4 regions of the Klebsiella sp. RIT-PI-d genome follow, and region 2 is predicted to be linked to each of the others. Evidence: predicted binding sites of a transcription regulator. Region 2 holds the regulator's gene; each other region holds the start of a gene.
What was found. Region 2 encodes PurR, which represses purine synthesis genes. Its sites were predicted from a motif close to CANGCAAACGTTTGCNTG; they were not measured.
Positions count from the first base shown of each region.

Region 1: the regulator PurR is predicted to act here: its motif matches at 6,516-6,533, upstream of pyrC (dihydroorotase).
Region 3: the regulator PurR is predicted to act here: its motif matches at 2,020-2,037, upstream of purM (phosphoribosylformylglycinamidine cyclo-ligase).
Region 4: the regulator PurR is predicted to act here: its motif matches at 4,838-4,855, upstream of AC791_RS09630 (amino acid aminotransferase).

Region 1 is NZ_LGIT01000009.1:747,410-755,625, reverse strand. Features, by position in the region: gene flgA (flagellar basal body P-ring formation chaperone FlgA) at 1-99, shown strand, start outside; gene flgM (flagellar biosynthesis anti-sigma factor FlgM) at 305-598, shown strand; gene flgN (flagella biosynthesis chaperone FlgN) at 603-1,025, shown strand; gene murJ (murein biosynthesis integral membrane protein MurJ) at 1,071-2,606, opposite strand; gene AC791_RS10040 (Gfo/Idh/MocA family protein) at 2,716-3,642, opposite strand; gene AC791_RS10035 (YceH family protein) at 3,645-4,289, opposite strand; gene rimJ (ribosomal protein S5-alanine N-acetyltransferase) at 4,298-4,882, opposite strand; gene grxB (glutaredoxin 2) at 5,101-5,748, shown strand; gene AC791_RS10020 (lipoprotein) at 5,871-6,431, shown strand; gene pyrC (dihydroorotase) at 6,584-7,630, shown strand; gene dinI (DNA damage-inducible protein I) at 7,701-7,946, shown strand.
Region 2 is NZ_LGIT01000009.1:1,301,202-1,309,417, forward strand. Features, by position in the region: gene gloA (lactoylglutathione lyase) at 1-310, shown strand, start outside; gene rnt (ribonuclease T) at 416-1,063, shown strand; gene AC791_RS12525 (Grx4 family monothiol glutaredoxin) at 1,110-1,457, opposite strand; gene AC791_RS12530 (C40 family peptidase) at 1,802-2,599, shown strand; gene sodB (superoxide dismutase [Fe]) at 2,720-3,301, shown strand; gene AC791_RS20380 (YnhF family membrane protein) at 3,494-3,583, opposite strand; gene purR (HTH-type transcriptional repressor PurR) at 3,880-4,905, shown strand; gene punR (DNA-binding transcriptional activator PunR) at 4,907-5,836, opposite strand; gene punC (purine nucleoside transporter PunC) at 5,948-7,129, shown strand; gene cfa (cyclopropane fatty acyl phospholipid synthase) at 7,427-8,216, shown strand, end outside.
Region 3 is NZ_LGIT01000009.1:2,158,407-2,166,622, forward strand. Features, by position in the region: gene upp (uracil phosphoribosyltransferase) at 1-173, opposite strand, end outside; gene AC791_RS16465 (6-phospho-beta-glucosidase) at 354-1,784, opposite strand; gene purM (phosphoribosylformylglycinamidine cyclo-ligase) at 2,093-3,130, shown strand; gene purN (phosphoribosylglycinamide formyltransferase) at 3,130-3,771, shown strand; gene ppk1 (polyphosphate kinase 1) at 4,016-6,082, shown strand; gene ppx (exopolyphosphatase) at 6,087-7,628, shown strand; gene AC791_RS16490 (sensor domain-containing phosphodiesterase) at 7,589-8,216, opposite strand, start outside.
Region 4 is NZ_LGIT01000009.1:647,392-655,607, forward strand. Features, by position in the region: gene mukB (chromosome partition protein MukB) at 1-139, shown strand, start outside; gene ldtD (L,D-transpeptidase) at 314-2,110, shown strand; gene AC791_RS09620 (YcbK family protein) at 2,297-2,848, shown strand; gene AC791_RS09625 (MBL fold metallo-hydrolase) at 2,876-3,523, shown strand; gene AC791_RS09630 (amino acid aminotransferase) at 3,584-4,774, opposite strand; gene ompF (porin OmpF) at 4,959-6,032, opposite strand; gene asnS (asparagine--tRNA ligase) at 6,655-8,055, opposite strand.

The sequences.
Region 1 (8,216 bases), 550 kb from region 2:
AATGCCGCCATTGCGCAGAATGCCCGGGTACGCATGTCATCCGGCCAGGTGGTGAGCGGCGTGGTCAGTGCGGACGGGAATGTTCTGATTAACCTGTAGTTAAAGAGATGGTACACCCTGTTATCCGGGAAAACGCGACGTCAGGCACTCGAAAAGAGGCACAGCCCGGCGGTTGCCCCGATGACATACGGCGTCTTTATCATCATGCAGATAATGTTTTAAAGAAATAGCGGCGTCTGCCGATACTTAGCTAACAATTGATGATAGACAGTAGCAGCACCCTAACCTCGATGAGGACAGCAGAATGAGCATTGATCGTACATCATCCCTGAAGCCAGTGAACACTGTTCAGCCCCGCGAAGCCAGCGATATGACTGCGGCGAAAGCACGTGCGGAGAAATCCACCAGCGTGAACAGCACCAGCGTCACCCTGAGCGATGCCCAGGCAAAACTCACCCAGGCGGGCAAAGATGACATCAACGTTGAACGGGTCGAAGCGTTGAAGACAGCAATTCGGAATGGCGAACTGAAGATGGATACCGGTAAAATCGCCGACGCGTTAATTCGTGAAGCACAGAGTGATTTGCAGAGTAAATAATCGTATGAGTCGTCTGCCAGAGATACTGGACCAAATGACCGACACCCTTAACGTACTCAAAGACGTTATGGATGCCGAACAGCAGCAGCTTTCCGTTGGCAGCGTCAACGGCAGCGCGTTGCAACGGATTACCGAGCAAAAAAGTTCGCTGCTGGCGACGCTCGATTACCTTGAAAGCCAGCGTCGCCTTGAGCAGGATACACAGCGCAGCGCTAACGATGACGTTGCACAACGCTGGCACAACATTACTGAAAAAACCGTGCAGCTGCGGGAGTTGAATCAGCACAACGGCTGGCTGCTCGAAGGCCAGATCGCCCATAATCAGCAGGCGTTACAGGTGTTGAAACCTCATCAGGAACCCGGCCTGTACGGTGCTGATGGGCAGGCATCATCCGCCAGTCGCGGCGGTAAAAAATTCTCTATCTGATGATTTTATGCAGGGAGCGGCCATCCAGGCCACTCCCCCGTTTTCTTACACCGTCCGGCGTGCAAACTCTTTCACTTTAAAACCCAGTAGCGCAAGCGTCGCAAAATAAGCCACCGCGCCGGTAGCCACTACGCCCATCAAACGAAGAATACGCATCGGCATGTCACCCTGTGACCATTCGGGCATCAGGTACATCACGCCAGTCAGCACCGCAGCCATGATCACCACGGCAATCATCAGACGCAGCAGAAAACGGCCCCAGCCCGGCTGCGGCGCAAATATTTTTTGTCTGCGTAACTGCCAGTACAGTAGTCCGGCATTCAGGCAGGCTGCCAGCCCAATAGACAGTGATAATCCGGCATGTTTTAACGGGCCAATAAACGCCAGGTTCATGACCTGGGTAATGATCAGCGTCACGATGGCAATTTTAACCGGCGTCTTAATGTCCTGACGAGAATAGAAACCCGGTGCCAGCACTTTTACCACTATCAGCCCCATCAAACCGACGGAATAGGCAACCAGCGCGCGCTGCGTCATCGCGGCGTCGAAGGCGGTGAATTTTCCGTACTGAAACAGGGATACGGTCAGCGGTTTCGCTAAAATCCCCAGTGCCACCGCGCTCGGCAGCGCCAGCAGAAAGCACAGCCGCAGCCCCCAGTCCATCAGGCGGTTATATTCATCATGATTGCCGCTGGCAAAACTTTTGGACAGTGATGGCAGCAGAATAGTCCCCAGCGCCACGCCCAGCACGCCGGATGGAAACTCCATCAGCCGGTCGGCGTAATACATCCAGGAAACGGAACCGGAGACCAGAAACGAGGCGAAAATAGTGTTGATGATAAGCGAGATTTGGCTAACGGAGACCCCGAGGATCGCCGGCCCCATCTGCTTGAGCACCCGAATAGAGCCGGCATCTTTAAAATTAATGCGCGGCAGGACTAACATGCCAATTTTCTTCAGGTGCGGTAACTGATAGAACAGTTGCAGTACCCCCCCAACCGTTACCGCCCATGCCAGCGCCAGCACCGGCGGATGAAAATAGGGTGCCGCAAACAGCGCAAAGCCTATCATGCTAACGTTCAGGAACGTGGGGGCGAATGCCGGGACGGAAAAACGATTCCAGGTGTTTAAGATTGCGCCCACCAGCGAGGCCAGTGAAATCAGCAAAATATAGGGGAAAGTAATTTTTAGCAGCTGCGTGGTCAGCTGGAATTTGTCAGCCGTGTCGGCAAAACCAGGAGCGGTAATGGTAATTACCCAGGGCGCGGCCAGCATCCCAAGAACCGTGACAACCGTCAGCGCCAGCGTCAACATCCCCGAAACGTAGGAGACAAAAATCCGCGTAGCCTCTTCGCCCTGCTTGCTTTTATACTCGGCAAGGATCGGCACAAACGCCTGGGAGAATGCGCCTTCGGCGAAAATACGCCGCAGCAAGTTGGGCAGTTTAAACGCCACAAAAAAAGCATCCGTTGCCATGCCTGCACCAAAAACGCGCGCCACGATAGCATCGCGGGCAAATCCCAGCACGCGAGAAAACATAGTCATAGAGCTGACAGCGGCCAGCGATTTTAATAGGTTCATTAATGTGTTTTCCACAACACAGAGCAAAACGCCTGCAATGCAGGCGCTGGAAAAGGCGAGTAGTCTACCCCGATTGCAATGAATTACTACTGCCAGATGTTACAGCCAGTTATCCCTGCGCCTGCTCACGCCACAACTTTTCGATCAGCGTTTGCGCCAGAATCGCCTGCTCGCCCGCCGTTTGCGGAACAGTCTGATTTTTTACGCACTGGATAAAATGGTGCGCGCAGCCGACAAAGCCTCGCTGTTCAAGCGTGCTCTGCCAGCCGGGAATGGCGCGCGTGACCACGCCTGCGCCCCGCTCTTCACGCCATTCGCGCATGTCGGTAATGTCCAGCAGCGCGCCGTCAGTAACCGCCTGGATCGATTCACGCTGGCTGCCCGCTCGCCGGTGCATACTGGTGGTGATCTGCAACTGACGCTGGCTAAAGTGATGTTCGGCATAGAGCATTTGGCCCTGCGCCGTGGTCTCTATCACGCCGCCGGTCAGCGAGGGCTCACCACCCGCCAGCCACAGGGCAGTGTCCACAACGTGCAGATAATCATCCAGCAGGGTAAAGCGCACATCATGCGGACCGACGCTGTTACTGCGATGTTTATCCATACGCAGTGAAAATGCCGCTCCCATACTCTCTTTCAGCTCCTGGTAGAGCGGCGAGAAGCGTCGGTTAAAACCGACCATCAGGGTTAAATGTTTACGCTCTGCCAGCGCAATAAGCCGCATAGCGTCGTCAAGATTATCCGCCAGCGGTTTATCAACACAAACGTGAACGCCTGCATTCAGCAGTTCGCTGACCACGGCATAGTGCGATGCTGTTGAGGTGTGAACAAATACCGCATCGCACTGAGCGGCCAGATGCATGAGCGAGTCGGCACACGGCAGCCGATAATGCTCGCAGATCCGCTGCGCTTTCTCAGTATTGGGTGACCACGCCGCCTGCAGCGTCCACTCGCTGGCGACACTTAATACCGGCAGCCAGGCTTTTTGCGCGATCCCACCCAGCCCGACGATGCCAATACGTAATGATTTGCTCACGGTTATTCCCCCAGGTGTGCCAGCAGCGATGACAGGCGCTGCTTCAGTTCTGCGACCTCGCCTTCCAGCGCCTCAACGCGTGCGCTCAGGTCGTCGGTCGACGACACGGTATCAGGTGCAGTAATGTCTGCATTCCCTTCGCCGCTAAACAGGTGCATGAAGCGGCTTTCCCGCCGCCCCGGCTCGCGTGCCAGACGCACTACAAATGGCCCGTCTTCGCGGCTGGCAAGTGTTTCCAGCGCGGTCTCGGTTTCATTCATGTCGCTAAACTCGTGCATGCGCTGAGCGCGAGTGCGTAACTCTCCCGGCGTCTGCGCGCCGCGCAGCAGCAGCGTGGCAACCAGCGCTACTTCCGCCGGAGTCAGTTTTAAATCGCCGAATTCTGAGTTACAAAACCGCTGCTCGTATTTGATGACCCGATTGCCAAACCCGCTAACGGTACGTAAATAATGCCGCTTCACCAGCGCATCCAGAATCTCCTGAACGTCGTGTTCACTCAGCGACATCACCGGTTCGCGGTTGGTCTTTTGATTACAGGCAGTCACCACGGCATTCAGCGATAAAGGATACTGTTCCGGGGTAGTGACCTGCTTTTCCAGCAGGCAACCAATGACCCGCGCTTCCTGGGGCGTTAATTGATATTTCATATTTTTCCTTAGCGACCGGCGGTCCATTGTGGCGTAGTCAGTGCCGTCAGAACGTGATCGCGCCACTCGCCATTAATTAATAAGTAGTCTTTTGCGTACCCTTCTTTTTCAAAACCCAGCCGCGCCAGCAGGCCACCGCTGCGCTGATTATGCGGCATGTAATTCGCCATAATGCGATGAATATGCTGGGTCCGCTGCATGTAGCGAATGGCGGCAGTCAGGGCTTCAAACATCAGCCCCTGCCCCTGCCATTTCTGGGCAATGGAATAGCCCAGATAACAGGCATGAAACGAGCCGCGCACGACGTTGGAAAAGTTAGCGATGCCGATGATTTCTTTCTCTTGCGGATCGAGCAGCGCGAAATAGAAGGCTGAACCTTGTTTATGAAATTCGTTGATCATGCCGAGGCGGGCCTGCCAGCCTGACGGATAGCAGTGGCTGTCGTCGCGCACAGGCTCCCAGGGTTTCAAAAACTGTCGATTTTCTGCGTAATAATCCGCCAGCCGCCAGGCATCGCGGTCATGAACCAGGCGTACAACCAGCCGGTCCGTCTTCAGATGGACTTTAGGCACATTGCTGCGATAGCCAAACATTCCTTACTCCTGTACATACATCTTGCCCCGGTCGCTTCACTATACCTGCCCTCAGCCCCTTAGTGAAAACAACAACCTGGCATTTTCTGCGCCATATCCCTGTTTGATGAAAAAAACATCGCGGCCGGTAATAATAGCGCCTCGTCACGGGCTAATTTGATAAGCCACTGTTTCTCTTCCATACTAAAGGTCTGGATGGCAATACCTGGAGGAGAAACGTGAAGCTTTATATTTATGACCACTGCCCTTACTGTGTAAAAGCCCGAATGATCTTCGGCCTCAAAAATATCCCGGTTGAGTTAATTACTCTGCTTAGCGATGATGAGGAAACGCCAGTCAGAATGATTGGCCAGAAGATGGCTCCGATCCTGCAAAAAGATGACAGTCGTTATCTGCCTGAAAGCCTCGATATCGTTCACTATGTAGATGGCGTTGATCGTAAGCCGCTGCTGACGGGCAGCCGTAATGCGGCAATTGAAGAGTGGCTGCGCAAAGTGAACGGCTACGTTAATCGGCTACTGATCCCGCGTTTTGCGAAATCACCGTTTGATGAGTTTTCCACGCCAGAAGCGCGTCGTTACTTCACGGAGAAGAAAGAAGCACAGATTGGCAGCTTTGCCGATCATCTTTCCCATTCTGCCGGCCTGATTAAAAACATCAGCGACGATTTGCGCGAGCTGGACAAACTTATCGTGCAGCCTAACGCGGTTAATGGTGAACTTTCGGAAGATGATATCCACCTGTTCCCGCTACTGCGTAATCTGACGATTGTTGCCGGCATCAACTGGCCAACCCGGGTTGCCGACTACCGCGACAATATGGCGAAACAGACACAAATCAATCTGCTGTCATCTATCGCTTCATGACCTTCAGGCGGACGGGAAATCGTCCGCCCTCATTTTTAAGCCTTTTCCTCTGTTAATTTCTGGGCTGACAGCAGATGCTGCCTGTGTCAGGATAGAAGGCAGGCATAATGCAGAGGAATCCCATGAAAAAGATTATTGTTGCCGCCGCTCTGGTTGCCAGCGGTCTGATGGCCGGATGCAATCAGCTTACCCAGTACACGGTAAGCGAGTCGGAAATTAACCAGGCCCTGCAAAAGCGAAATAATTTCTCGAAAGATATTGGTCTGCCGGGTGTTGCAGATGCGCATATTGTGCTGAATCATCTCACCAGCGCTATCGGTCGGGAAGAGGCAAACAAAGTTACCCTTAGTGGCGATGCGCTGCTGGATATGAATTCCCTGTTTGGCAGTCAGAAAGCCACCATTACCCTGAAGCTAAAAGCGCTGCCGACGTTTAATAAAGAACAAGGTGCGATCTACCTCCAGGAAATGGAAGTGATCAATGCCGACGTGAAGCCAGAAAAGATGCAGCCGGTAGTACAAACGTTATTGCCCTATCTTAATCAATCACTGCGTAACTACTTTAATCACCAGCCAGCCTACGTCCTGAAAGATGATGGCGGCAAGGGGGAAGCGCTGGCGAAGAAATATGCGAAGGGAATAGACGTTAAACCGGGCGTTATTGTGATCCCTTTTACCGATTAATCGTGTGTTAATCCCGCGGTCAGGCCCGATACGTCAATGCTATCGGGGCTGGCCCATGACAAAGCACAGCAATAAAAGAGTGCAAACGAAAACGTTTACGCTTATTCTTAGTGCCCGGCAAAAACCGTCCTGACACCCGCCGGAGCGCTCTAATGACTGACCAACTGCATGTATTAAAAATCCGCCGCCCTGACGACTGGCATCTCCATCTGCGCGATGGTGAGATGCTTAAAACCGTCGTACCTTATACCAGTGAAGTCTATGCCAGGGCGATCGTCATGCCTAACCTGGCACCGCCGGTGGTCACGGTAGATGCCGCAATAGCCTATCGCCAGCGTATTCTCGACGCCGTCCCTGCCGGTCACACCTTCACCCCACTCATGACCTGCTACCTGACTGACGATCTCTCCCCGGCAGAAATAGAGCGCGGTTTCCTTGAAGGCGTCTTTACCGCGGCCAAACTCTATCCGGCCAATGCCACCACGAACTCAAGCCACGGCGTCTCTCATATTGATGCCATTATGCCGGTGCTTGAACGGATGGAAAAACTGGGAATGCCGCTGCTGGTTCACGGTGAAGTGACCCAGGCGGATATCGATATCTTCGATCGTGAAGCACGATTTATTGAAACGGTTATGGTGCCGTTGCGCCAGCGTTTACCGGGGCTGAGAGTGGTCTTTGAGCACATTACCACTAAAGATGCCGCCGATTACGTGCGTGAAGGCGATGAGCGGCTGGCGGCCACTATCACCCCGCAGCATCTGATGTTTAACCGCAATCATATGCTGGTCGGTGGCGTGCGCCCTCACCTCTATTGTCTGCCTGTTCTTAAACGTAACATTCACCAGCAGGCGCTGCGAGAGCTGGTCGCCAGCGGTTTCGAACGTGTGTTTCTCGGGACCGACTCTGCTCCTCACGCGCGTCATCGTAAAGAGGCCAGCTGCGGTTGCGCAGGCTGTTTTAATGCGCCCACCGCACTTGCCAGCTATGCCACAGTATTTGATGAGATGAACGCGCTTGACCATCTTGAAGCATTTTGCTCCCTGAACGGACCGCGTTTTTATCAGTTGCCGGTCAATGACACGTTTATTGAGCTGGTACGCCAGGACAGTCAGGTTGTCGATTCGATTGCCCTGACTGATGATACCCTCATTCCTTTCCTCGCCGGCGAACGCGTGGGCTGGACCGTAGTGAAATAATTGTCAGCCCCTGTTGTAAATCGCTGCGCCAGACTGTATAAATATACAGTGCATTCAACAGGGGGCAATTATGCGTATCGAAGTCACCATCGCCAGAACCACATCCTTACCGCCCGGTGCGGTGGACGCTCTCGCGGGCGAGCTGTCCCGGCGGGTTCTCATTCATTTCCCTGATTGTGACGGTAACGTCAGCGTACGTTATGCTGCTGCCAATAACCTCAGCGTGTTTGGTGGTCTTAAAGAAGACAAAGATCGCATCCGTGAAATTCTCCAGGAGACCTGGGAAAGCGCTGACGACTGGTTCACTACCGATTAATTTTTGCTCCCTCATTGTGCATGTTTGCCGGGTCGCCCCGGCTTTTTTTATTTTTTTGCCGCTGCTTTTTTTAGTCAGTTTCTTATTGATTCCCGGAGTTGCTAAAAATTAAAGAATAAGCCCGCGCTTAATTGTTCAAAAAAAACACGGTAAGTAAAAAACATCCTGCGCTAAACCTATTTTCTGCACTCTTTTATCTTTTTATTGATATACTTAAGTTGCTTCAAACAAAACGCATTGAACCCAGGAGCTATCGTCTTTTAACGCATA
Region 2 (8,216 bases):
AAATCCGGAGTATAAATACTCCCTCGCCTTCGTCGGCTACGGCCCGGAAAGTGACGAAGCTGTCATTGAACTGACCTATAACTGGGGTACCGATCATTATGATTTGGGTAACGCCTATGGTCACATTGCGCTGAGTGTTGATGACGCTGCTGAAGCCTGCGAAAAAATTCGCCAAAGCGGCGGTAACGTGACGCGTGAGGCCGGCCCGGTCAAAGGTGGCACCACGGTTATCGCTTTTGTTGAAGATCCGGATGGTTATAAAATCGAACTGATTGAAGCAAAAGACGCAGGTAAAGGTCTCGGCGATTAATCACCGGTGGGCCTGTTCTGGCCCGCCCTTTTCTACTGGCGCTTACTGCAACTGTGGGTAAAATTTGCCATAATACGCGCTACGTTGTTTTACGAAGAGATACTGATGTCCGATAACGCTCAACTGACTGGTCTGTGCGACCGTTTTCGTGGTTTTTACCCTGTTGTCATAGATGTCGAAACGGCTGGATTTAACGCCAAAACCGATGCACTCCTTGAAGTCGCTGCTATTACCCTGAAAATGGATGAACACGGTTGGCTGATGCCGGATACCACGCTGCATTTTCACGTTGAGCCTTTCGAAGGGGCAAATTTACAGCCTGAAGCGCTGGCCTTTAACGGGATCGATCCAACCAATCCGCTGCGGGGTGCCGTCAGTGAACATGACGCATTACACGCTATTTTTAAAGCGGTGCGTAAAGGCATTAAGGATCGGGGATGTAACCGGGCAATTATGGTCGCGCACAATGCGACGTTTGATCATGGCTTTATGATGGCGGCAGCAGAGCGATCCTCTCTGAAGCGTAACCCGTTTCATCCTTTCGTCACGTTTGATACCGCTGCCCTGAGCGGGCTGGCGCTGGGGCAAACCGTGTTGTCTAAAGCCTGTGCTGCGGCAGGTCTTGATTTCGACAGCACTCAGGCTCACTCGGCCCTGTACGATACGGAACAAACTGCGCTGCTGTTTTGCGAAATTGTCAACCGCTGGAAACGTCTCGGCGGCTGGCCGCTGCCCGTTCCCGACGAAGCATAGCCATAAAAAAAGCGACGTGACGTCGCTTTTTAATCAGACATTACGCTTACTGCGCGTCAGTCCCCTCGGCAGGGTACTTAGCCGCAGTCTCTTTAATCAGCGACTGAAGCTCACCACGCTGGTACATCTCAATAATAATGTCACAGCCGCCAACCAGTTCACCATCGACCCACAGCTGCGGGAAAGTTGGCCAGTTTGCATATTGCGGTAATTCGGCGCGGATGTCCGGATTCTGCAGGATGTCGACATAGGCAAAACGCTCGCCGCAGGCAGAGAGTGCCTGAACCGCCTGAGCAGAGAAGCCGCAGCTTGGTAACTTAGGTGATCCTTTCATATACAGCAGGATCGGGTTTTCAGCGATTTGACGCTGGATTTTTTCAATTGTCGTCGTCATTGTCATGCTTCCTTAACTTCTTTTACGGCAGTAGTCTGTCATTGTAGCGTTTCAGGCCCCATACCGAAAATAACATTTTATTCACGCGCTATTATTGTATCGTCTTACGCCGGAAGATATGTAATTAATGCCGTTATGGTATTCATTGCATAAATCAATTGCACAAATAATGCGCTTGCGTCATGTTAACTGATGCTTTTTTTTGCACTCGATAGCAAATTGCTATTTTACATGCAAAAAGACTATTAACTTCCAGCCTTTTTATGCATTAGAATCATCAGGCTTTTTTGTTATCATCACCCGCAGGCATATCCTCATGCCTGCCCGAATCAGGGGAATGCTCAGTGGCGCGGATAAACAAAGTCTCGATCACGCTCTGTGCTTTACTGTTAACATCGCTTACTTTTTCACCGCTTGCCCAGGCCTCTGAACAAACGAGAGCGTCGGCCACAGAAAAAACGCATTTTGCAAAAGCGTCGGGCAAAAAGAATAAAAGTAAGAAGACCAGCAAGACAGCCAGTAAAACCGCTACCAAAGCCAGTAAAAACACCGCTAAAACGAAAAATAAAACCACCCTCACTGCCAGTAAATCTCAGCGCAATAGTACTAAAAACAGCAAAATTGCGGCCGTAAAACTGGCAGATAAAAAATGCCTCACGCGCAAAGGTTACAAGAATAAATGCCTCAATGCCTCAGCCAAACCGCTGGCGTTGAGTGATGTCCATAAGGTCCGTATGCAAAAAGCACAAAAAACGGCCATGTCAAAGTTAATGAATCAGATCGGCAAACCGTATCACTGGGGCGGTTCCTCGCCGCGCACCGGCTTCGATTGCAGCGGTCTGGTTTATTATGCCTACAAAGATTTAGTCAAAATCCCTATCCCGCGGACGGCTAACGAGATGTACCATCTGCGTGATGCCGCACCGATTGAGCGCAGAAGTCTCGAAAGCGGCGATCTGGTGTTCTTCCGCACTCAGGGCAGAGGCACCGCCGACCACGTTGGCGTATATGTCGGGAACGGTAAATTTATTCAGTCACCGCGCAGCGGTCAGGATATCCAGATATCATCATTGAGCGAAGATTACTGGGTGCGTCACTATGTGGGGGCACGCCGGGTGATGACAGCTAAAACGATCCGCTGATTATCCTTTTAGGGCACATGCAGCCTAAGAACGCCTCTTCTGCCTGTGCCTTTATTTTGTTAATATATCCATGCTTATCATGTGGATATTGAGTTATCAAAATAAAAAAGGAGTATTGCAATGTCGTTTGAATTACCTGCATTACCGTATGCAAAAGACGCGCTGGAACCGCACATTTCTGCCCAGACCCTCACTTATCATCACGGCAAACATCATCAGGCCTACGTAACAAATCTGAATAACCTCATCAAAGATACGCAGTGGGAAAACCAGTCGCTTGAGGACATTATTCGCGGCTCGGAAGGCGCTATTTTTAACAATGCGGCTCAGGTATGGAACCACACCTTTTACTGGCACTGCCTGGCTCCTGACGCTGGCGGCGAACCAGGCAGCGATCTCGCCGCAGCCCTTAGCCAGTCGTTCGGCAGCGTAGACGACTTTAAAAAGCAGTTTACCGATGCGGCAATCAAGAATTTTGGTTCTGGCTGGACATGGCTGGTACAAAAATCTGACGGCAGCCTGGCGATTGTATCCACCTCTAACGCCGGCACACCGCTGACCACCTCCGACAAACCGCTATTAACGGTCGATGTCTGGGAACATGCTTATTACATTGACTATCGTAATGCCCGCCCGGGTTATCTGGAGCATTTCTGGGCGCTGGTGAACTGGTCATTCGTGGCTGACAACCTGGCAGCCTGAGTTAACACACAGAGGGCTTGCGCCCTCTGTGTTACCCGTTAGCGGCTAATGCAGGTCTCATATGCTGGCTGGCGCGGCGAAAAAAGCGACATCATTGAAAAAATAAAAGTAAGCCACAAGCAAAACAGTTTTACTATCAGCACAATAAGCTGGTACGGAGCACGAGGGAGAGAAAATACTCCGCCGGAGCAATCAGTGCAGGACAGCAACCAGAGCACTTGCGACAATCAGACTCAGGACAATGATCGTGGTGACCAGGGAAAACTTAAGATCGGTACTCATCGATTTTTACTCCTTGTTATAACCTTGTGAAATGTGAGCTTGTCCATTTTTACACACCTTGCGGCGAAAATCTTGCAGGATTTAAAGTGAGACACATTTTTCTCTTTCACTTTTCTTCAGAATCGGCCAAAATTCCACGCTTAATTATAAGCGTACCAGTCATTACCCCTCACCTGACGTAATGTGTCATTTCCCGGCGCAAAGCAATGACGACGAAATTGCAACAGGGGTGTGTAAAGGCAAACGTTTACCCTCCTATTTGCAGGCGTTCAGGCCAGGGTCCGGAGTAAGATTTAATGGCAACAATTAAAGATGTCGCGAGACGCGCAAACGTTTCCACTACCACTGTATCTCACGTTATCAACAAGACGCGTTTTGTTGCTGAAGATACGCGTAATGCGGTGTGGGCGGCAATTAAAGAACTTCACTACTCTCCGAGCGCCGTTGCCAGGAGCCTCAAGGTAAATCATACCAAGTCCATTGGCCTTCTGGCGACCAGCAGCGAAGCCGCCTATTTTGCTGAAATTATTGAAGCGGTTGAAAAAAGCTGTTTTCAGAAAGGCTACACACTGATCCTTGGCAATGCCTGGAACGACATAGAAAAGCAAGGCGCCTACCTTTCAATGATGGCGCAGAAGCGTGTCGATGGCCTGCTGGTGATGTGCTCTGAGTATCCTGAGCCGCTATTGAAAATGCTGGAAGAATACCGTCATATACCGATGGTGGTAATGGACTGGGGCGAATCCAAAGCTGATTTTACCGACTCGGTGATCGACAATGCCTTCGAAGGGGGTTACATGGCCGGGCGGTATTTACTTGAGCGTGGACATCGTGACATCGGTATTATTCCGGGCGCGCTCGAGCGCAATACCGGCGCAGGTCGACTGGCCGGTTTTATGAAAGCAATGGAAGAAACTCAGGTTAATGTTCCACCGCAGTGGATCGTGCAGGGTGATTTTGAGCCTGAGTCAGGTTATCAGGCGATGCAAAAAATTCTTAATCAATCCCCTCGCCCGACAGCCGTTTTCTGCGGCGGTGATATCATGGCGATGGGTGCGCTCTGCGCTGCCGATGAAATGGGTTTGCGCGTACCGCAGGATATCTCCCTGATTGGCTATGACAATGTGCGCAACGCCCGTTTCTTTACACCGGCGCTGACAACCATTCATCAGCCTAAAGACTCGCTCGGAGAGGAAGCGTTCAATACCCTGCTGGATCGCATTGTGAATAAGCGCGTCGAATCAAAATCAATTGAGGTTCATCCTCAACTCATTGAACGTCGATCGGTTGCTGACGGTCCCTATCTTGACTATCGCCGCTAAGTTAACAAGCGGGGTCCGTTTCCTGCGGGTCCCGCAGCCACTCTTTATTCAGTGTTTCACTGTCGCCCAGATACGCCAGCAGCCATTCCAGCGCGGGTGAAATATCACTCTGCTGCCAGGTTAAACAACATGCCGCATCAGGAAAAGGATTTTCCAGATCCAGCTCCACCCACTCCCCGGAATCCAGCCACGGGCGGGCAGAATGTGAGGGGATCATTGCCGCGCAGAGCCCTGCCGAGATGCAGGTAGCCGAAGACTCCCAGTCAGGCACGACCACCCTTTTTTGATTGTCCAGCAGCCACGTCGTACGTTTAGGCAGCGATCGCGAGGTGTCTTCGCGTACCAGCGACGGCCAGTTGCGCAATTCATCATCGCTTAAAGGCCCGATATTAAGCGCCAGAGGATGGTGGCGCGCCACAACGCAGCTCCAGCTCAGCATGCCCATATCGCGAAAGGCATAGCGTCCTCCGACCGGAATAGCCTGCGTTGCGCCAATCGCCAGTTCAACGCGGCCGTCCGCCAGCGCATCCCAGACACCGTTAAAAACTTCCTGAAAAACGATCAGTTCGACATCCGGGAAATGGCGATAGAAATCGACAATCATCTGGCGAGTGCGTTCAGGTCTGACAATGTTATCGACGGCGATAGGCAGTTGACTGCGCCAGCCGTTGGCAATTTGCTGACACTGCTGGCGGGTGATCAGCATTTTTTTGATAACAGAACGCCCTTCTTTCAAAAACCAGCTTCCTGCCGGCGTTAATTCTACGTCCCGGTGCCGACGTTCAAACAGCGGGACAGCCAGCCACTCTTCCATCTGGCGGACTGTATAGCTGACAGCAGAAGGCACGCGGTGCAACTCCTGTGCCGCCGCGCTAAAGCTACCGTTGCGCGCTACCGCATCTATGACTTCAAGAGAATATTCTGACCACATTTTTTGCCTTCAATTTTTTTGATGTCAATTCGCAAATATTAGCGTTTCACAACCTGGAATGCACTGCCTACACTCATGTTCCTGTCATCTGCAATTATAAAGAGAAGTGTTATGCAACCTGGAAAAGGGTTTTTGGTGTGGCTTGGCGGACTCAGCGTGCTGGGTTTTTTAGCCACCGATATGTATTTACCCGCCTTTGCGGCAATTCAGCAGGATCTTAATACGCCTGCCGCAGCGGTGAGCGCCAGTTTAAGTGTATTCCTCGCGGGGTTTGCCCTTGGCCAGTTAATTTGGGGCCCGCTCTCTGACCGTTTCGGTCGTCGCCCGGTGTTATTAACCGGACTGGCAATTTTCGCCATCGGCTGTCTGGGGATGCTCTGGGTTAAAGATGCCACAACGCTACTGGTGCTGCGTTTCGTCCAGGCCGCTGGCGTTTGCGCGGCTGCCGTCACCTGGCAGGCCATGGTTACCGATTACTATCCGGCGCAGCGTGTAAACCGTATTTTTGCCACTATCATGCCGCTGGTTGGTCTTTCGCCCGCGCTCGCGCCGCTTCTTGGCAGCTGGATACTCACTCATTTTGACTGGCAGGCTATATTCGCCACGCTGTTTGCTATCACTCTGATCCTGATGCTTCCTGCCCTGCGCCTGAAGAAGGTTACGCAAAAAAATGCCACTGACGGTAAAGCCCTGACGTTTAGTATGCTGCTGCGTTCACGCTCATATCTCGGAAACGTGCTGATTTACGCTGCCTGCTCAGCCAGTTTTTTCGCCTGGCTCACCGGCTCACCGTTTATTCTTCATGATATGGGGTATGGACCCGGCGCAATTGGTCTGAGCTATGTACCGCAAACCATTGCATTTTTAGTTGGCGGCTACGGTTGCCGGGCAGCACTGCAAAAATGGCAGGGAGAGCAGCTACTTCCCTGGCTGCTGAGTCTCTACGCATTAAGCGTGATTGGCACCTGGTGTACCGGGTTATTCAGCCCTGATTCGCTGACAGCGCTTCTGATCCCGTTTTGTATTATGGCGATCGCAAACGGCGGTATTTATCCCATCGTTGTTGCGCAGGCGCTACGTCCCTTTCCCCAGGCAACGGGACGCGCGGCAGCGTTGCAGAATACGTTGCAGCTTGGACTGTGTTTTCTTGCAAGCCTGGTCGTCTCCTGGCTGGTGGCAACGCCGCTGTTAACCACCACCAGCGTTATGCTGATGACCGCAGTTCTGGCGGGTATTGGCTACTGGATGCAGCAAATGGAAAGTCACAAAATCAGGGTTCCCGCAAAGCGTTGACAGCTGGAGTGTGTCAAAGAAGTAATTAATTAGCGCGCTAACATTTTTGTGTTGAATCAGAGTGTTTAGCGTCCTATACTTTCTTGCATTGCATATTATTACGATAAAAGCAGTATTATTTAGCGGGTGATGGAGTTCACCCGTTTACACCACGGATGGCATTTCGGTAAGGGTTCCCTTCCTTCCTCTGTTTCTACATCGGACAGTAAACTTACAGTGCCACTGTAAGTTTTTTCATAAGCCAAATTGTATCTACGCTTTTATGGATCTGAATCATATACGCGTGATGGAGAAGCTATGAGTTCATCGTGTATCGAAGACGTCAGCATACCGGAAGACGACTGGTATCGTATTGCGAACGAGTTATTAAGCCGCGCAGATATCACCATTAATGGTGCAGCTCCTTATGATTTACAGGTTAAAAACCCGCATTTCTTTAAGCGTGTGCTCCAGGAAGGCTCGCTCGGGTTGGGTGAAAGTTATATGGATGGCTGGTGGGAATGCGACCAGCTGGACAGCTTTTTCACTAAGATCCTCCGCGCCGGTCTGGACACCCAGTTACCGCACCATCTGAAAGACACGCTTCGCGTGGCTACAACTCGTCTGATTAATTTACAAAGTAAAAAACGTGCCTGGATCGTGGGTAAGGAACATTACGATTTGGGCAACGATCTGTTTACCCGAATGCTCGATCCCTACATGCAGTATTCCTGTGCATACTGGAAAGAGGCCGATAATCTGGTCGATGCGCAGCAGGCTAAACTGGCATTGATTTGCGAAAAACTACAGCTCAAACCCGGGATGCGAGTGCTGGATATTGGCTGCGGCTGGGGCGGCCTTGCCTCATGGATGGCCAAAAATTACCACGTCAGCGTGACCGGCGTAACCATTTCTGCCGAACAGCAGAAGCTGGCTCAGGACCGGTGTTCAGGCCTCGATGTTAATTTCCTGCTTCAGGATTATCGCGACTTGCAGGATCAGTTTGACCGTATCGTGTCAGTAGGCATGTTTGAACATGTCGGTCCTAAAAACTACAAAACGTATTTTGAGGTGGTGGATCGCAATCTCAAGCCGGACGGGCTTTTCC
Region 3 (8,216 bases), 860 kb from region 2:
TTCCAGCCTTCAATGGTCACTTTTTCCGTTTCCAGATCGGCGGTCGCTTCATAGGTCAACAGGCTACCGACTTCGGAGGCAAGTTCGCGAAAACGTTTAGTGCTGATATCCTGCTCACGCATCAGACCAAGCTTGTGTTTGACAAGAGGGTGCTTCACTTCAACGATTTTCATCTTCTTTCTCCTTTGGGGGGTAACCACAAAAAAAATCGACGGATTATACCGCCTTTCTTTTCGTCGACAATATTTTTTTGTTTGATATTGATCAAGCGGGGATGAGATATGAAATTCATCTGTTTGCGGGGCGGGCAATGAGAATGCGGCCAGTTCAGGCTGGCCGCGAACAATCCTGTTTTAGAGGTTTTCACCGTTTGAAGCAATCACCTGCTTATACCAGTCGAACGACTTTTTGCGGCTGCGCGCCAGCGTGCCCTTACCTTCGTTATCTTTATCAACGTAGATAAAGCCGTAGCGTTTTTTCATCTCACCGGTACCGGCAGAGACCAAATCGATACAGCCCCACGGCGTATAGCCCATTAAGTCAACACCATCTTCAACCACTGCTTTTTTCATTTCGGCGATATGCGCTGAGAGATAGTCAATGCGATACTGGTCGTCGACGGAACCGTCGTTCTCCAGCACATCAATCGCGCCAAAGCCATTTTCAACAATGAACAGCGGCAGCTGATAGTGATCCCAGAACCAGTTCAGGGAATAACGCAGACCCACCGGGTCAATCTGCCAGCCCCAGTCAGATTTCTGTACGTGCGGGTTAGAGACCAGACTTTTACTTTCATCATAATCCAGCTGCGGATTATCCTCGGTGGCTTTGGTGGCAAACGACATATAGTAACTAAAGCCGATATAATCAACGCAGCCCTGTTTGAGCGCAGCGCGATCTTCATCGGTAATATCCAGCGTAAAACCCCGGCGCGTAAAGTAGTTCAGCAGATGCTGCGGATAGCTGCCGCGCACATGAACGTCGGTGAACCAGTAACGACGATGCATTGCATTCATCGCCATCATCATATCGTTGGGCGCGCAGCTCAGCGGATAAATCGGACACATGGCAATCATGCAACCGATCCGCAGCGAGGGATTAATTTCTCTTGCGACTTTTACGGCCAGCGCACTGGCAACCAGCTCATAGTGTGCTGCCTGATACATTACCGGCTCGCGATCTTCATCCGGCGCATATTTCAGACCCGAGTTGGTAAACGGCGCAAAATCTTCGTGATAGTTCGCCTGGTTGTTGATCTCGTTAAAGGTCATCCAGTACTTCACTTTGTGCTGATAACGGGTAAAAACCACTTTCGCGAAACGCACAAAAAAGTCGATAAGCTTACGGTTGCGCCAGCCGCCGTATTCGGTAACGAGGTGATACGGCATTTCAAAGTGAGAAAGCGTAATCACCGGCTCGATACCGTATTTCAGGCATTCGTCGAACAGATCGTCATAAAATTTGAGGCCGGCCTCATTTGGCTCTGACTCATCGCCCAGCGGGAAAATGCGCGTCCAGGCAATTGATGTGCGAAAGCATTTGTAGCCCATCTCAGCAAACAACTTAATGTCGTCTTTATAGCGATGGTAAAAATCAATCGCATCATGATTGGGGTAGTTTTTACCCGGCAGTACGCCGTCCGTAATTTCACGCGCCACGCCGTGTGCGCCAGCGGTCATCACGTCGGCAACGCTTATTCCCTTGCCGCCTTCCTGCCAGCCACCTTCCAGTTGATGCGCTGCAACCGCGCCGCCCCACAGAAAACCTTCTTTAAGTCCGGACATGTTCTCTCCCTCATGAACGATCGCCGTCTGACGACCGATGTTGCTGATTGAAATAGTAAACCGCCCCGTAAGCTCTCTCTTTTCAACGCTTTCCTGTAATACAGAAACCGGTTTCATTGGCATGATGGCCGCTCGTATACGCCGAGGCAAGCATAAGAATGTACCCGGTTTCATTTTCGTGAACAGTATCAAGTTTGTCAGTTATGCCATTGTTTACCCTCGCGCATAAAGCAGGCTCGCAAACGTTTGCTTTCCCTGTTAGAATTGCGCCGATTTTATTTCTATCGCAAACGCGTGGGGACTCAGCAGTGACCGATAAAACCTCTCTCAGCTACAAAGATGCCGGTGTTGATATTGATGCAGGTAACGCTCTGGTCGACCGTATTAAAGGCGTGGTGAAAAAAACCCGCCGTCCTGAAGTTATGGGCGGTCTGGGCGGCTTTGGTGCGCTGTGTGCCCTGCCTCAAAAATACCGCGAGCCGATTCTGGTTTCCGGCACCGACGGCGTAGGCACGAAGCTGCGGCTGGCGATGGATCTTAAGCGCCATGACACCATTGGTATTGATCTGGTGGCGATGTGCGTAAATGACCTGGTGGTACAGGGCGCTGAGCCGCTGTTCTTCCTTGACTATTATGCTACCGGTAAGCTGGATGTCGAAACCGCGGCCAGCGTCATTAACGGTATCGCGGAAGGCTGCCTGCAGTCAGGCTGTGCGCTGGTTGGCGGCGAAACCGCAGAAATGCCGGGCATGTATCACGGTGAAGATTATGACGTTGCCGGGTTCTGCGTAGGGGTTGTTGAAAAATCAGAAATTATTGATGGTTCGAAAGTTGCCGATGGCGATGTTCTGATTGCTCTCGCCTCCAGCGGTCCGCACTCCAACGGCTACTCGCTGGTGCGTAAGATTGTAGAGGTCAGCGGCTGCGATCCGCTAACCACCGATCTGGAAGGCAAAACGTTAGCCGATCACTTACTGGCCCCTACCCGCATCTACGTTAAATCTATTCTTTCACTGATTGAAAACATTGATGTTCATGCCATTGCCCACCTGACCGGCGGCGGCTTCTGGGAAAATATTCCGCGCGTGCTGCCGGAAAATACCCAGGCCGTCATCGACGAATCCTCCTGGCAGTGGCCGGCCATTTTTGACTGGATGCAGCGTGAAGGCAACGTCAGCCGCCATGAAATGTACCGCACGTTTAACTGCGGTGTGGGTATGCTGGTGGCGCTACCGGCGGCGAACGCTGATAAAGCCCTGGCATTGCTTAATGAGATGGGTGAAAAGGCGTGGAAAATCGGTATTATCAAATCTTCCGATTCCGACGAACGCGTGGTCATTGAATAATGAAAAACATCGTGGTGCTGATCTCTGGCAACGGCAGTAATCTACAGGCGATTATTGATGCCTGTAAGCAGAAAAAGATCGGCGGCACGTTGCGTGCAGTATTCAGCAACAAGGCCGACGCGTTCGGTCTTGAACGTGCACGCCAGGCAGGTATTGCGGCACATGCGTTAACCGCCAGCCAGTTTGCCAGTAGGGAAGCTTTCGATCGTGAACTGATGCTGGAAATTGACGCTTATGCACCTGACGTTGTCGTGCTGGCGGGCTATATGCGAATTTTAAGTCCGGAATTTGTCGCGCATTATGCAGGACGGCTGTTAAATATCCACCCTTCCCTGCTGCCGAAATATCCGGGCCTGAACACGCATAAGCAGGTGCTGGAAAACGGCGATGAGGTGCACGGCACTTCGGTGCATTTCGTCACTGACGAGCTGGACGGCGGACCGGTCATCTTACAGGCCAATGTGCCCGTGTTTAGCGATGACGACGAGGCGGATATCACTGCACGCGTGCAGGCTCAGGAGCATGATATCTATCCGCTGGTGATAAGCTGGTTTATTGACGGTCGGCTTGAAATGCGCGATTGCGCCGCCTGGCTTGATAACCGTAAGCTGCCCGTAGAGGGTTATGCGGCAGAAGAGTAATGGTAGTCTGGCAGGCCAGCCCTGCCAGACCATCGCATTGTATCAGCATGATCTGCTGAAGAAATCCCCCTCGCTCCGCCAGTGGCATCGCCATTTTTGTTGATTTTGTATCGTCTTCTCTTCCCGTCGTTCAGTTTACTGTCATACTTTTCTGGCACAGTTGGACATTACATGGCAAAGCTCGCCATAATAACATCGAGATGGATTTGGCACGTCCAGTGAAAGAACCGGAGTGTGAGTGGTAATGGGTCAGGAAAAGTTATACATCGAAAAAGAGTTAAGCTGGTTAACCTTCAACGAACGCGTACTTCAGGAAGCGGCCGATAAAAGCAATCCGCTTATTGAACGAATGCGGTTTTTAGGGATCTACTCAAACAACCTTGATGAGTTTTACAAGGTTCGCTTTGCCGAGTTGAAACGGCGTATCATCATCAGCGAAGAACAAGGTATACAGACCAGTTCGCGGCACCTGCTGGGAAAAATCCAGTCGCGGGTGCTCAAAGCGGATCAGGAGTTTGACAGTCTGTATAACGAACTGCTGCTGGAGATGGCGCGTAACCAAATCTTCCTCATTAACGAGCGTCAGCTTTCCGTTAATCAACAAAACTGGCTGCGTCTTTATTTCAAACAGCACTTGCGCCAGCACATTATTCCCACGCTCATCAACCGCGAAACAAATCTGGTCAACTTCCTGAAGGATGACTACACCTATCTGGCGGTCGAGATCATACGCGGCGATGATACGCGCTATGCGCTGCTGGAAATTCCGTCGGACAAAGTGCCGCGCTTTGTTAATCTGCCGCCAGAAGCGCCGCGTCGCCGTAAGCCGATGATCCTGCTGGATAACATTTTACGTTACTGCCTGGATGATATTTTCCGCGGTTTCTTCGACTACGACACGCTCAATACCTATTCCATGAAGATGACCCGTGATGCCGAATACGACCTGGTACACGAAATGGAATCCAGCCTGATGGAGCTAATGTCTTCCAGCCTGAAACAGCGTCTGACCGCCGAGCCGGTACGTTTTGTTTATCAGCGCGACATGCCCGCCGCGCTGGTTGAAGTTCTGCGTGAAAAGCTGAGTATTTCCCGCTACGACTCGATCGTTCCCGGTGGCCGCTATCATAACTTTAAAGATTTCATTGGCTTCCCTAATGTCGGAAAAGCCAACCTGGTAAACAAGCCGTTGCCGCGTCTGCGTCACATCTGGTTCGACAACGAGAAGTTTCGCAACGGCTTCGACGCTATTCGCGAACGGGATGTTCTGCTTTATTATCCTTACCATACGTTTGAGCACGTACTGGAACTGCTGCGGCAGGCGTCTTTTGACCCGAGCGTACTGGCGATAAAAATCAATATCTATCGCGTGGCAAAAGATTCCCGCATTATTGATGCCATGATCCACGCCGCGCATAACGGCAAAAAAGTCACCGTGGTCGTCGAGCTTCAGGCGCGTTTTGATGAAGAAGCCAATATCCACTGGGCTAAACGTCTGACCGAAGCCGGGGCGCACGTTATCTTTTCCGCGCCCGGTCTTAAAATTCATGCCAAGCTGTTCCTTATCTCGCGTAAAGAAGGTGAGGATGTGGTGCGCTACGCGCATATCGGTACCGGTAACTTCAACGAAAAAACGGCCCGTTTGTATACCGACTATTCGTTGTTAACGGCCGATGCGCGAATTACTAACGAAGTGCGCCGCGTATTCAACTTTATTGAAAATCCGTATCGTCCTGTGACCTTCGATTATCTGCTGGTTTCACCGCAAAACTCGCGGCGTCTGCTGTATGAGATGATCGATCGGGAAATCGCCAACGCCCAGCAGGGACGGCCGTCGGGCATCACATTGAAGCTGAATAATCTGGTCGATAAAGCACTGGTAGACAGGCTGTATGCGGCTTCCGGCTCTGGCGTCCCGGTCAACTTATTAATCCGCGGTATGTGCTCCCTGATCCCAAATCTGGAAGGGATTAGCGACAATATTCGGGTGATCAGCATCGTTGACCGTTATCTGGAACATGACCGGATCTATATTTTTGAGAATGGCGGCGATAAGCAAGTTTATCTTTCCTCTGCGGACTGGATGACGCGTAATATCGACTATCGAATCGAAGTGGCGACACCGCTACTTGACCCGCGACTTAAGCAGCGGGTGCTGGATATTATTGACATCCTGTTCAGCGATACGGTAAAAGCCCGGTACGTTGATAAAGAACTGAGCAATCGCTATGTGCCGCGCGGTAATCGCCGCAAGGTTCAGGCACAGTTAGCGATTTATGACTACATCAAATCACTCGAGCAACCTGACTAACGCTATGCCAATACATGACATGTCACCACGACCGCAGGAGTTTGCGGCGGTCGATCTTGGTTCAAACAGTTTTCATATGGTCATTGCCCGCGTGGTAGATGGCGCGATGCAAATCATTGGTCGCCTTAAGCAGCGCGTGCATCTGGCGGACGGTCTTGGCGACGACAATATGCTGAGTGAAGAGGCAATGCAGCGTGGTCTGAGCTGCCTTTCCCTGTTCGCGGAACGGCTGCAGGGGTTTTCCTCGTCGAGCGTGTGCATTGTGGGGACGCATTCTTTGCGTCAGGCGCTAAACGCAAACGAGTTTCTCAGGCGGGCTGAAGAGGTTATTCCCTACCCGATTGAAATCATTTCAGGCAATGAAGAAGCCCGACTGATTTTTATGGGCGTGGAACATACGCAGCCAGAAAAAGGACGCAAGCTGGTGATCGACATCGGTGGCGGCTCCACGGAGCTGGTCATTGGTGAAGACTTCGAGCCTAAACTGGTCGAAAGTCGCCGTATGGGCTGCGTCAGTTTCGCACAGCTCTATTTTTCCGGCGGGGTTATCAGTAAAGAAAACTTCCAGCGTGCCCGCATGGCGGCGGCGCAGAAGCTGGAAACGCTGAGCTGGCAGTTTCGTATTCAAGGCTGGAATGTCGCCCTGGGAGCTTCAGGCACGATCAAAGCGGCCCACGAAGCGTTATTGGCAATGGGTGAAAAAGATGGATTCATTACGCCGGAACGCCTTGATAAGCTAGTTGCGGAACTGCTTAAACATCATAGCTTCGATGCACTAAGCCTTCCGGGCCTCTCGGAAGAGCGTAAAGCTGTATTTGTCCCAGGCCTGGCCATTCTGTGCGGCGTTTTTGACGCGCTGGCGATCCGTGAGCTACGGCTTTCAGACGGGGCGCTCCGTGAAGGCGTTCTGTATGAAATGGAAGGTCGCTTTCGCCATCATGACGTCCGTAGTCGTACGGCCAAAAGCCTTGCTAATCAGTACAATATTGACAGCGACCAGGCAAGACGCGTGCTTGATACCACGATGCAAATGTATGAGCAGTGGCAATCACAGCAGCCAAAATTGATGCATCCGCAGCTGGAAGCGCTGCTGAAATGGGCGGCAATGCTGCATGAGGTGGGGCTGAACATCAATCATAGCGGGCTACATCGTCACTCAGCCTACATTCTGCAACATAGCGATTTGCCCGGGTTCAATCAGGAGCAGCAAACCATGATGGCGACACTGGTTCGCTATCATCGCAAAGCCATTAAGCTTGACGATCTGCCCCGTTTTACCCTGTTTAAGAAAAAACAGTTCTTACCGCTAATCCAGCTTTTACGTCTTGGCGTGCTGCTGAATAACCAGCGTCAGGCGACAACGACCCCGCCTTCCCTGACGCTCTCTACCGATGACAATCACTGGACATTACGTTTCCCGCACGGCTGGTTTAGCCAGAACGCACTGGTGTTTCTCGACCTTGAAAAAGAGCAGCAGTACTGGGAAGCAGTTACCGGCTGGCATCTTCAGATTGAAGAAGACACCTCAGCCGACATTGCGCCCTGATTTATCCTGACGGCATCCTCTGGGTGCCTTTCAGTGATGAGCGACTCCAGCGGCTGAGGTTCACCAATTAAATAGCCCTGGATATAATCAATCCCTAACGAAACGACAGCGGTGCGTATCTCTTCGTTTTCAACATATTCGGCAACAACCTGCATCTTTTTCATTCGGGCCAGATGGCAAATCGAGGTGACGATTTGATAATCAAAGCTATTAGAAACAATAGTACGGATAAAACTGCCGTCGATTTTAAGAATATCTGCATTCACGCTTTTCAGGCGCGCATAGCTCGCATAACCAGTACCGAAATCATCAATAGCAATTGAGCAGCCCATTTTTTGCAGTTTTTCCAGGGTATGCCTGGCTTGTTCAACATTTGCCAGACTATCGCTTTCCGTGACTTCAAAAATTAGCTGCCATGCTTGTACCTGATAGTTGCTCAACAGGTTTTTCACATCCTGATAAAACTGAGCGCGGCATACCGAAGCTGGCGTAAGATTGATTGAAAAGCGGCAGGCGGGCATGTTCTCCCGCTGTCTGGCGATAAAACGCATCGTGTTTTCAAGTACCCATAAATCAATACGTGATGAC
Region 4 (8,216 bases), 650 kb from region 2:
TATCAGCCCGGAAAAAGGCACGACCTACAAGCTAGTGCGTAAAGTGTTTAACAACACAGAGCACGTACATGTTGTCGGGCTGCGCGGCTTTACGCCTCAGCTTCCGGAGCCGCTTCCCGGCACGGCAGGCGCGTCTTAACGCGCCCTGACAGGATAAAAAAGGCGACAGTTATGTCGCCTTTTTTATATTTAGTATTACATTCTAACGGTGATACTATCTTTAATGTTCTTTACATTAGGCAAGGCAAAACCGTTTTTATCTTTATATACTAAAAGTAAGCGGATATTACATCGACAAAACAGGGGGCAAGGGATGTTGCTAACGCATAATTATGGTCGCCGATTGTCAGCATTAAGTCTATGCCTGGCTTTCGCAATGGCTCCACTGTTCAGCGCCCAGGCCGATGAGCCTGAAGTTGTTGCCGGAGATAGCATAACGGCGGCGAATGAAAGCGCGCAGCCGCTAACACAGTCCGGCGCGATAGAAATGATGACGGGAGAGCAGGCATTCCCGGAGAACAGCTCTCCCCAGGCGAGCCGTATGGCAATAACGTCCATGCTGCCGGCGGGATATACGCCGGTCTATATGAACGCCCTGGCCTCACTGTATGCATCGCGAGAAATGAAGCCGATGTGGGAAGACCGTGAGGCAGTAAAAGCCTTTCAGCAGCAGCTTGCCGAAGTCGCTATTGCAGGCTTCCAGCCGCAATTTACCGCCTGGGTTCAGTTGCTGACCGACCCCGCGGTCACCGGTATGACGCGTGATGTAGTGCTTTCTGACGCCATGATGGGCTATCTTCATTTTGTCAGTGGTATCCCAATCAAAGGGAATCGCTGGCTCTACAGCACTAAACCTTATACCCTGGCTACGCCGCCGCTGTCGGTCATTAATCAGTGGCAGATGGCGCTGGATAACGGCTCTTTAACGCATTTTATTGCCATTCTCGCGCCGCAGCATTCGCAGTATGAGGCGATGCATCAGGCGTTACTGGCGTTAACCGAAGATCGCCGCCCGTGGCCAGTGCTGAAAGCGAAAACGTCATTACGCCCGGGGCAGTGGAGTAACGATGTTCCGGCCCTGCGTGAAATCCTGGTGCGTAACGGTATGCTGGATGGCGGTCCGGAGATTGTGCTGCCTGGCGATGCGGTAGTCAGTCCTTCTGCCGAAACCCGCACTCCGGCTAAAAAGTCCACCGCCGTATCGGCGGCCTATGATAAAACGCTGGTCAATGCCGTAAAGCGTTTTCAGTCATGGCAGGGGCTTGGCGCCGATGGCATCATTGGTGGTTCAACGCGTGACTGGCTGAATGTTTCTCCTGCACAACGTGCGGGGTTACTGGCGCTGAATATCCAGCGGTTACGCCTGCTGCCGGACAAGCTTTCAACCGGCATTATGGTTAATATTCCTGCCTATTCGCTGGTTTACTATCAGAATGGCGATCCGGTGCTGGATTCCAGAGTGATTGTTGGACGTCCCGACCGCAAAACGCCCATGATGAGTAGCGCACTGAACAATGTGGTGGTTAACCCGCCGTGGAATGTGCCGCCGACGCTGGCACGCAAAGATATTCTGCCGAAAGTGTGGAACGATCCGGGCTATCTGGAGCGCCATGGCTATACGGTCATGCGCGGCTGGAACAGTAGCGATGCCATCGATCCATGGAACGTTGACTGGGCGACTATTACGCCATCTAACCTCCCGTTCCGTTTCCAGCAGGCTCCCGGGGCGCATAACTCACTGGGCCGCTACAAATTTAATATGCCGAGTTCGGATGCGATTTATCTGCACGATACGCCAAACCATACTCTCTTCCAGCGTGATGCACGCGCATTAAGCTCCGGCTGTGTCCGCGTTAATAAAGCCTCTGAACTGGCTAATATGTTATTGACCGATGCAGGCTGGAACAATACGCGCATTTCCGGTGCGTTAAAGCAGGGGGATACCCGTTACGTTAATATTCCGCAAACTATTCCGGTAAATCTCTATTATTTGACCGCATTTATTGGCGCAGATGGTAAAGCGCAATATCGAACAGATATTTACAATTATGATCTGACTGCGCGATCTGGCGCACAAATTATAGAAAAAGCGGAACAATTAATCAGGTAAATGAAGTAGTTCAAAAAAAGTAAGTACCGAAAGTATCAGTAAAAAAACGGGCCTGCATCGCTGCACGGCCCGTTTTTGCTGGATTGGGTAGCCTTGACGTCAGAGATAATGCCCGGTAAGGTGCCTTCGTGCGCCAGAAATGCATAAATTACCAACACTAATACTTTTACTGTAGACCTGATTATCATGGACAAATTTGACGCTAATCGCCGCAAACTGCTGGCGTTAGGTGGTGTTGCGCTGGGCGCAGCGGCCATCTTACCAACGCCTGCATTTGCCACCCTCTCGACCCCACGTCCGCGTATATTGACGTTAAACAACCTGAATACCGGTGAGTCAATTAAGGCAGAGTTTTTTGATGGCAGAGGCTATATTCAGGATGAATTAGCAAAACTTAATCATTTTTTCCGCGACTATCGTGCGAATAAAATGAAGTCTATCGATCCAAAATTGTTCGATCAGCTTTATCGCCTGCAAATGTTACTGCAAACGCGTAAACCGGTGCAGCTTATCTCCGGCTATCGTTCATTAAATACCAATGACGACCTGCGCAAACACGGCAGCGGAGTGGCTAAACACAGCTACCATACCAAAGGCCAGGCGATGGATTTTCACATTGACGGTGTTTCATTAAGCAATGTTCGCAAAGCAGCGTTATCTATGCGTTCAGGTGGTGTAGGATATTACCCGAGTAGCAACTTTGTGCATATTGATACCGGGCCGGTACGGCACTGGTAAGCACATGCTTAATGAAACAGGAGCAGCATGAACTATCGTATTATTCCGGTAACCGCATTCTCCCAGAATTGTTCATTGATTTGGTGTGAGCAGACAAAACTGGCCGCGCTGGTCGATCCGGGCGGTGACGCCGAACGCATTAAACAGGAAGTGACCGCATCTGGTGTGACGCTAATACAAATTTTACTGACTCACGGGCACCTCGATCACGTAGGTGCCGCCGCTGAGCTGGCTGAATTTTACAGCGTGCCGATCGTCGGGCCGGAAAAAGAAGATGAGTTCTGGCTACAGGGTTTGCCCGCGCAAAGTCGAATGTTTGGACTGGAAGATTGTCAGCCACTGACGCCGGATCGCTGGCTGAATGAGGGCGACAAGGTCAGCGTGGGTAACGTTAATCTTGAGGTTCTGCACTGTCCAGGTCATACGCCAGGGCATATTGTTTTCTTTGACCCGCTTTCGCGCCTGCTGGTTTCCGGTGATGTTATTTTCAAAGGTGGGGTGGGGCGCAGTGATTTCCCTCGCGGCGATCATAATCAGTTGATCGACGCTATTAAACGTAAGCTGTTGCCGCTGGGTGACGACGTGACGTTTATCCCGGGCCATGGCCCACAGTCTACGCTCGGCCATGAGCGGCTGCATAATCCGTTTCTTCAGGATGAAATGCCGGTCTGGTAATCGCTGATTGCAAAAAAATGCCGCATTACAGTGCGGCATTTTTTATGCGTATTATCGCGCTTACAGTACCGCGACAATCGCCTCACACAGCGGGGACATATTATCCGGCGTCATCCCTGCCACGTTCACCCGACCAGACGCCACAGCATACACGCCAAACTCTTCACGCAGACGCAGCACCTGATCTTTAGTCAGACCGCTAAACGAGAACATGCCGTTTTGTTTGGTAATAAAGCTGAAATCACGGTTCGCGCCTTTTTCCTGCAGGGTGTTGACGAACAGTAAACGCATACGCTGAATACGCTGACGCATGTCGTTAAGTTCCTGCTCCCAGATCCCCCGGAGCGCATCATTGCTCAGAATAGTGGCAACAACGGCTGCACCGTGCGCGGGTGGGTTAGAGTAGTTAGCACGGATGGTGGATTTCATCTGGCTGAATGCACGGTCAGCAGTGGCTGCATCAGCGGCTACCAGCGTACAGGCACCGACACGCTCATTATATAAGCCGAAGTTCTTAGAGAAGGAGCTGGCGACGATCAGTTCCTGATGCAGGGCAGCAAACGCGCGCAAACCTTCGGCATCTTCTTCCAGCCCGCGGGCAAAGCCCTGATAGGCGAAATCAAACAGCGGCAGCCAGCCTTTCTCAACGGAAAGCTGTGCCAACTGCTGCCACTGATCCAGGGTAGGATCAATACCCGTTGGATTATGGCAGCAGCCGTGGAACAGGACCACATCACCGGCCTGGGCAGCGTTCAGACTGGCCAGCATACCGTCAAAATCCAGCGAGTGTGTCGCTGCATCGTAATAGTTGTATTCGCACACTTCCAGTCCGGCTGCGTTAAATACGCCTTTGTGGTTAGGCCAGCTCGGATTGCTGACCCAAATGCGTTTGGCATCGGTATTTTTAGCGATGAAATCAGCCGCTACGCGCAGTGCGCCGGTGCCGCCCGGGGTTTGCGCTGTACGGGCGCGCTTATCGCTGATAATGGCGCTACCCTTACCGAATAACAGCTCCTGGGTACAACGACCAAATTCCGGGATACCGTCAATACCAAGATAGTTTTTGGTGTTTTCGTTTTCCAGCAGATATTGTTCGGCTTTCTTCACGCTGGTCAGTACCGGCGTCTTGCCGGTTTCATCTTTATAAACGCCGATACCGAGATTAATTTTTCCCGGACGGTCATCGGCGCGAAATAGATCGGCAAGGCCCAGAATCGGGTCGGCAGGGGCTGCGGTAATGTTCTCAAACATGGCGAAGTTCCATTGTGATTACAGAAGGGAGATCCGCTATCAGGTTAACGGTTGATTACCTAAATGCCAACCGTTTGCGACAAAAAGCGCGGGTCTTTTTACAAGAGAAAACTTTTTGCTGAAGGACATAAAAAAACAGGACCGAAGTCCTGTTTTTTTAGCATATAACAACGAGGCGTACTGATTAGAACTGGTAAACGATACCCAGAGCAACAGTATCATCAGAACCAATACCCAGCTTATTGTCGCTGTCGATCTGGTTGATGATGTAGTCTACGTAGGTAGACATGTTTTTGTTGAAGTAGTAAGTCGCGCCCACTTCGAAGTAGTTCACCAGATCAACATCGCCAAATGCGCCGATGTCTTTGCCTTTAGACTTGGTATAGGCAATAGACGGACGCAGACCGAAGTCGAACTGGTACTGCGCAACCAGCAGCACGTCTTCAGTTTTGTTAGCATAGCCGCCCGGAATACGGGTTGCGTTATGCGTTTCGCTGTAAGTACCGGCCAGGTAGATATTGTTCGCATCATACTTAACAGAGGTGCCCCACTGCTCAGCAGTGTCGCCACGACCTAACGCCAGATCCTGCTGAGCGTTAGTACGGTCAGCTGCACCATAGGCACCTACGATGCCAAAGCCGTCAACTTCGTAGCTCAGAGAGCTGGACCAGCCGTCGCCGTTTGAACGTCTGGCATCGTCACGCTCGTTTTTACCCAGGTACTGAACACCGAAGTTCAGGCCGTCAACCAGACCGAAGAAGTTAGAGTTACGGTACGTTGCCAGACCACCGTTACGACCTGCAAAGAACTGGTCTGAGCTGGCAGTATCGCCGCCGAATTCTGGCAGCATATCGGTATAACCCAGTGCGTCATACACCAGACCGTAGTTACGACCGTAGTCGAAAGAGCCCGCGTCGCCGAATTTCAGGCCCGCGAATGCCAGACGGGTTTTGTTACCGTCCTGCGCGTCAGCACCACCTTCAGAGTTGTTGCCGCTAAAGTTGTATTCCCACTGGCCGTAACCGGTCAGCTGGTCATTAATCTGAGTTTCACCTTTGAAACCAAGACGGGCATAAGTCTGATCGCCGTTAGGGGCGTAGCTATTGTCGCCGTTATGTTTAGAGAAATAGTGCAGGCCAACTGCTTTACCGTAGATGTCAACTTTGTTGCCATCTTTGTTATAGATCTCAGCAGCGTTAGCCGCGCCTGCTACCAGCAGAGCAGGGATTACCACTGCCAGAATGTTGCGCTTCATCATTATTTATTACCCTCATTGGTTTTTTTATGAACACCTGCCACTGCCGTCAATACATTCTGTCAATATAAATTTACGGAACCATTGATGAGAGTTTGGTGTCTTTCTGTGTCTGAGAGGCATCTTTCCATTCATAACAACGTTTCGCTAGCCTGAAAGTGCTACAAATGTCCTAAATAAGTAACAAAAAGAAATAATGTGTAAATAAGTATGTATTTTAAGGAACTTTGTGAGTTACCTCTAAATTCCGACGCAATCGTGTATTAAAATGACGGTCTATATCCTATATATATGAAATGCTTATGTTTAATTTAGATAAAAGCCTTTCTTATCGATGAGCAGGCGGCGATATGTTTTTTTCTTTTAAAACTTATAGCCGTCCAGATAGCCGGAATTTAGGATTAAATTATGCTATGACATCAGATAAAGCTTAGGCGCAATAAGAATAGGGGCTTAATTTGTACATTTTTGTAACGCTGACACAGGGTGTTACAGTCCGGATGCGCGGGGCGGTTGAAAGAAAGATTTACTGGCAGAAATTGACAAAACGCTGACATAAAAAAAAGCCAGCATAAGCTGGCTTCAGGAATGTGCAGTCGCACCAGCTATGGCTGGCTCGCGGGTATCAGAAGGTGGCGCTGCGCGGCGTGCGCGGGAACGGAATGACATCACGTACGTTCTGTACGCCGGTAACGTAGGCAATCAGGCGTTCAAAGCCTAGACCGAAACCGGAGTGTGGAACAGTACCGTAACGACGTAGATCGCGATACCACCAGTAATCTTCTTTGTTGAGACCCATTTCCGCCATGCGAGCGTCCAGCACATCCAGACGTTCTTCACGCTGGGAGCCGCCGATGATCTCGCCGATACCCGGTGCCAGAACATCCATCGCCGCGACGGTTTTACCGTCGTCATTAAGGCGCATATAAAACGCTTTAATATCTTTTGGATAGTTTTTCACGACTACCGGCGCTTTAAAGTGTTTCTCAGCCAGGTAGCGTTCGTGCTCTGACGAGAGATCCACGCCCCAGTAAACCGGGTTCTCGAATTTCTGCCCGCAGTTTTCAAGAATGGTGACCGCATCGGTATAGTCAACCTGAGCAAAATCAGCGGCAATGAAGTTTTCCAGACGCGAGATCGCCTCTTTATCCACGCGCTCAGCGAAGAATTTCATGTCGTCAAGACGCTCATTCAGCACGGCCTGGAAAGCATACTTCAGCATGGCTTCTGCCAGACGGGCGTTATCCTCAAGATCGGCAAACGCGACTTCTGGCTCCAGCATCCAGAACTCCGCCAGGTGGCGGCTGGTGTTAGAGTTTTCAGCACGGAAGGTTGGGCCGAAGGTGTAGATTTTAGACAGCGCACAGGCGTAGGTTTCACCGTTAAGCTGGCCGGAAACCGTCAGGAAAGCTTCTTTACCGAAGAAGTCTTTATCATAATCGACTTTACCCTGATCGTTACGCGGCAGGTTTTCCAGGTCCAGAGTGGAAACGCGGAACATCTCACCTGCGCCTTCGGTATCGGAGGCAGTGATAAGCGGCGTGGATACCCAGAAGAAGCCCTGTTCATGGAAGAAACGATGCAGCGCCTGAGCCAGCGTATGACGCACGCGGGCGACCGCGCCAATCATGTTGGTGCGCGGACGCATATGCGCCACTTCTCGCAGATACTCAATGCTGTGACGTTTTGCCGCCATCGGGTAGGTATCCGGATCGTCTACCCAGCCGGCGACGTCCACAGACGTTGCCTGCAGTTCAAATGCCTGACCTTGTCCCGGCGAGGCGGTGACTATGCCGGTAACGATAACGGAGCAACCTGTTGTCAGGTGCAGGACGTCATCATTGTAATTGGGCAGAGTATTATTTATGACGGCCTGGACAGGATCAAAGCAGGAACCGTCATAAACGGCGAGGAAGGAGATGCCAGCTTTTGAATCTCGACGGGTGCGTACCCATCCGCGCACGGTGACTTCACTGTCAACGGCAACGCGGCCCTGGAGTACGTCGGCTACAGGCACAACGCTCATAAATAGTCTCTCTGTTATCTGTTAATAGTGCAATAAACACATCGTTCCCGGCCGCCTTGGCGGGGGGATACCTATGTTACCTGTCATCCGCGAGCAGACAAGCAGAATTCGCAGCGAAAAGAGAAGAAATCGGAAAATAACAATAACAAAGGGAGCCATTG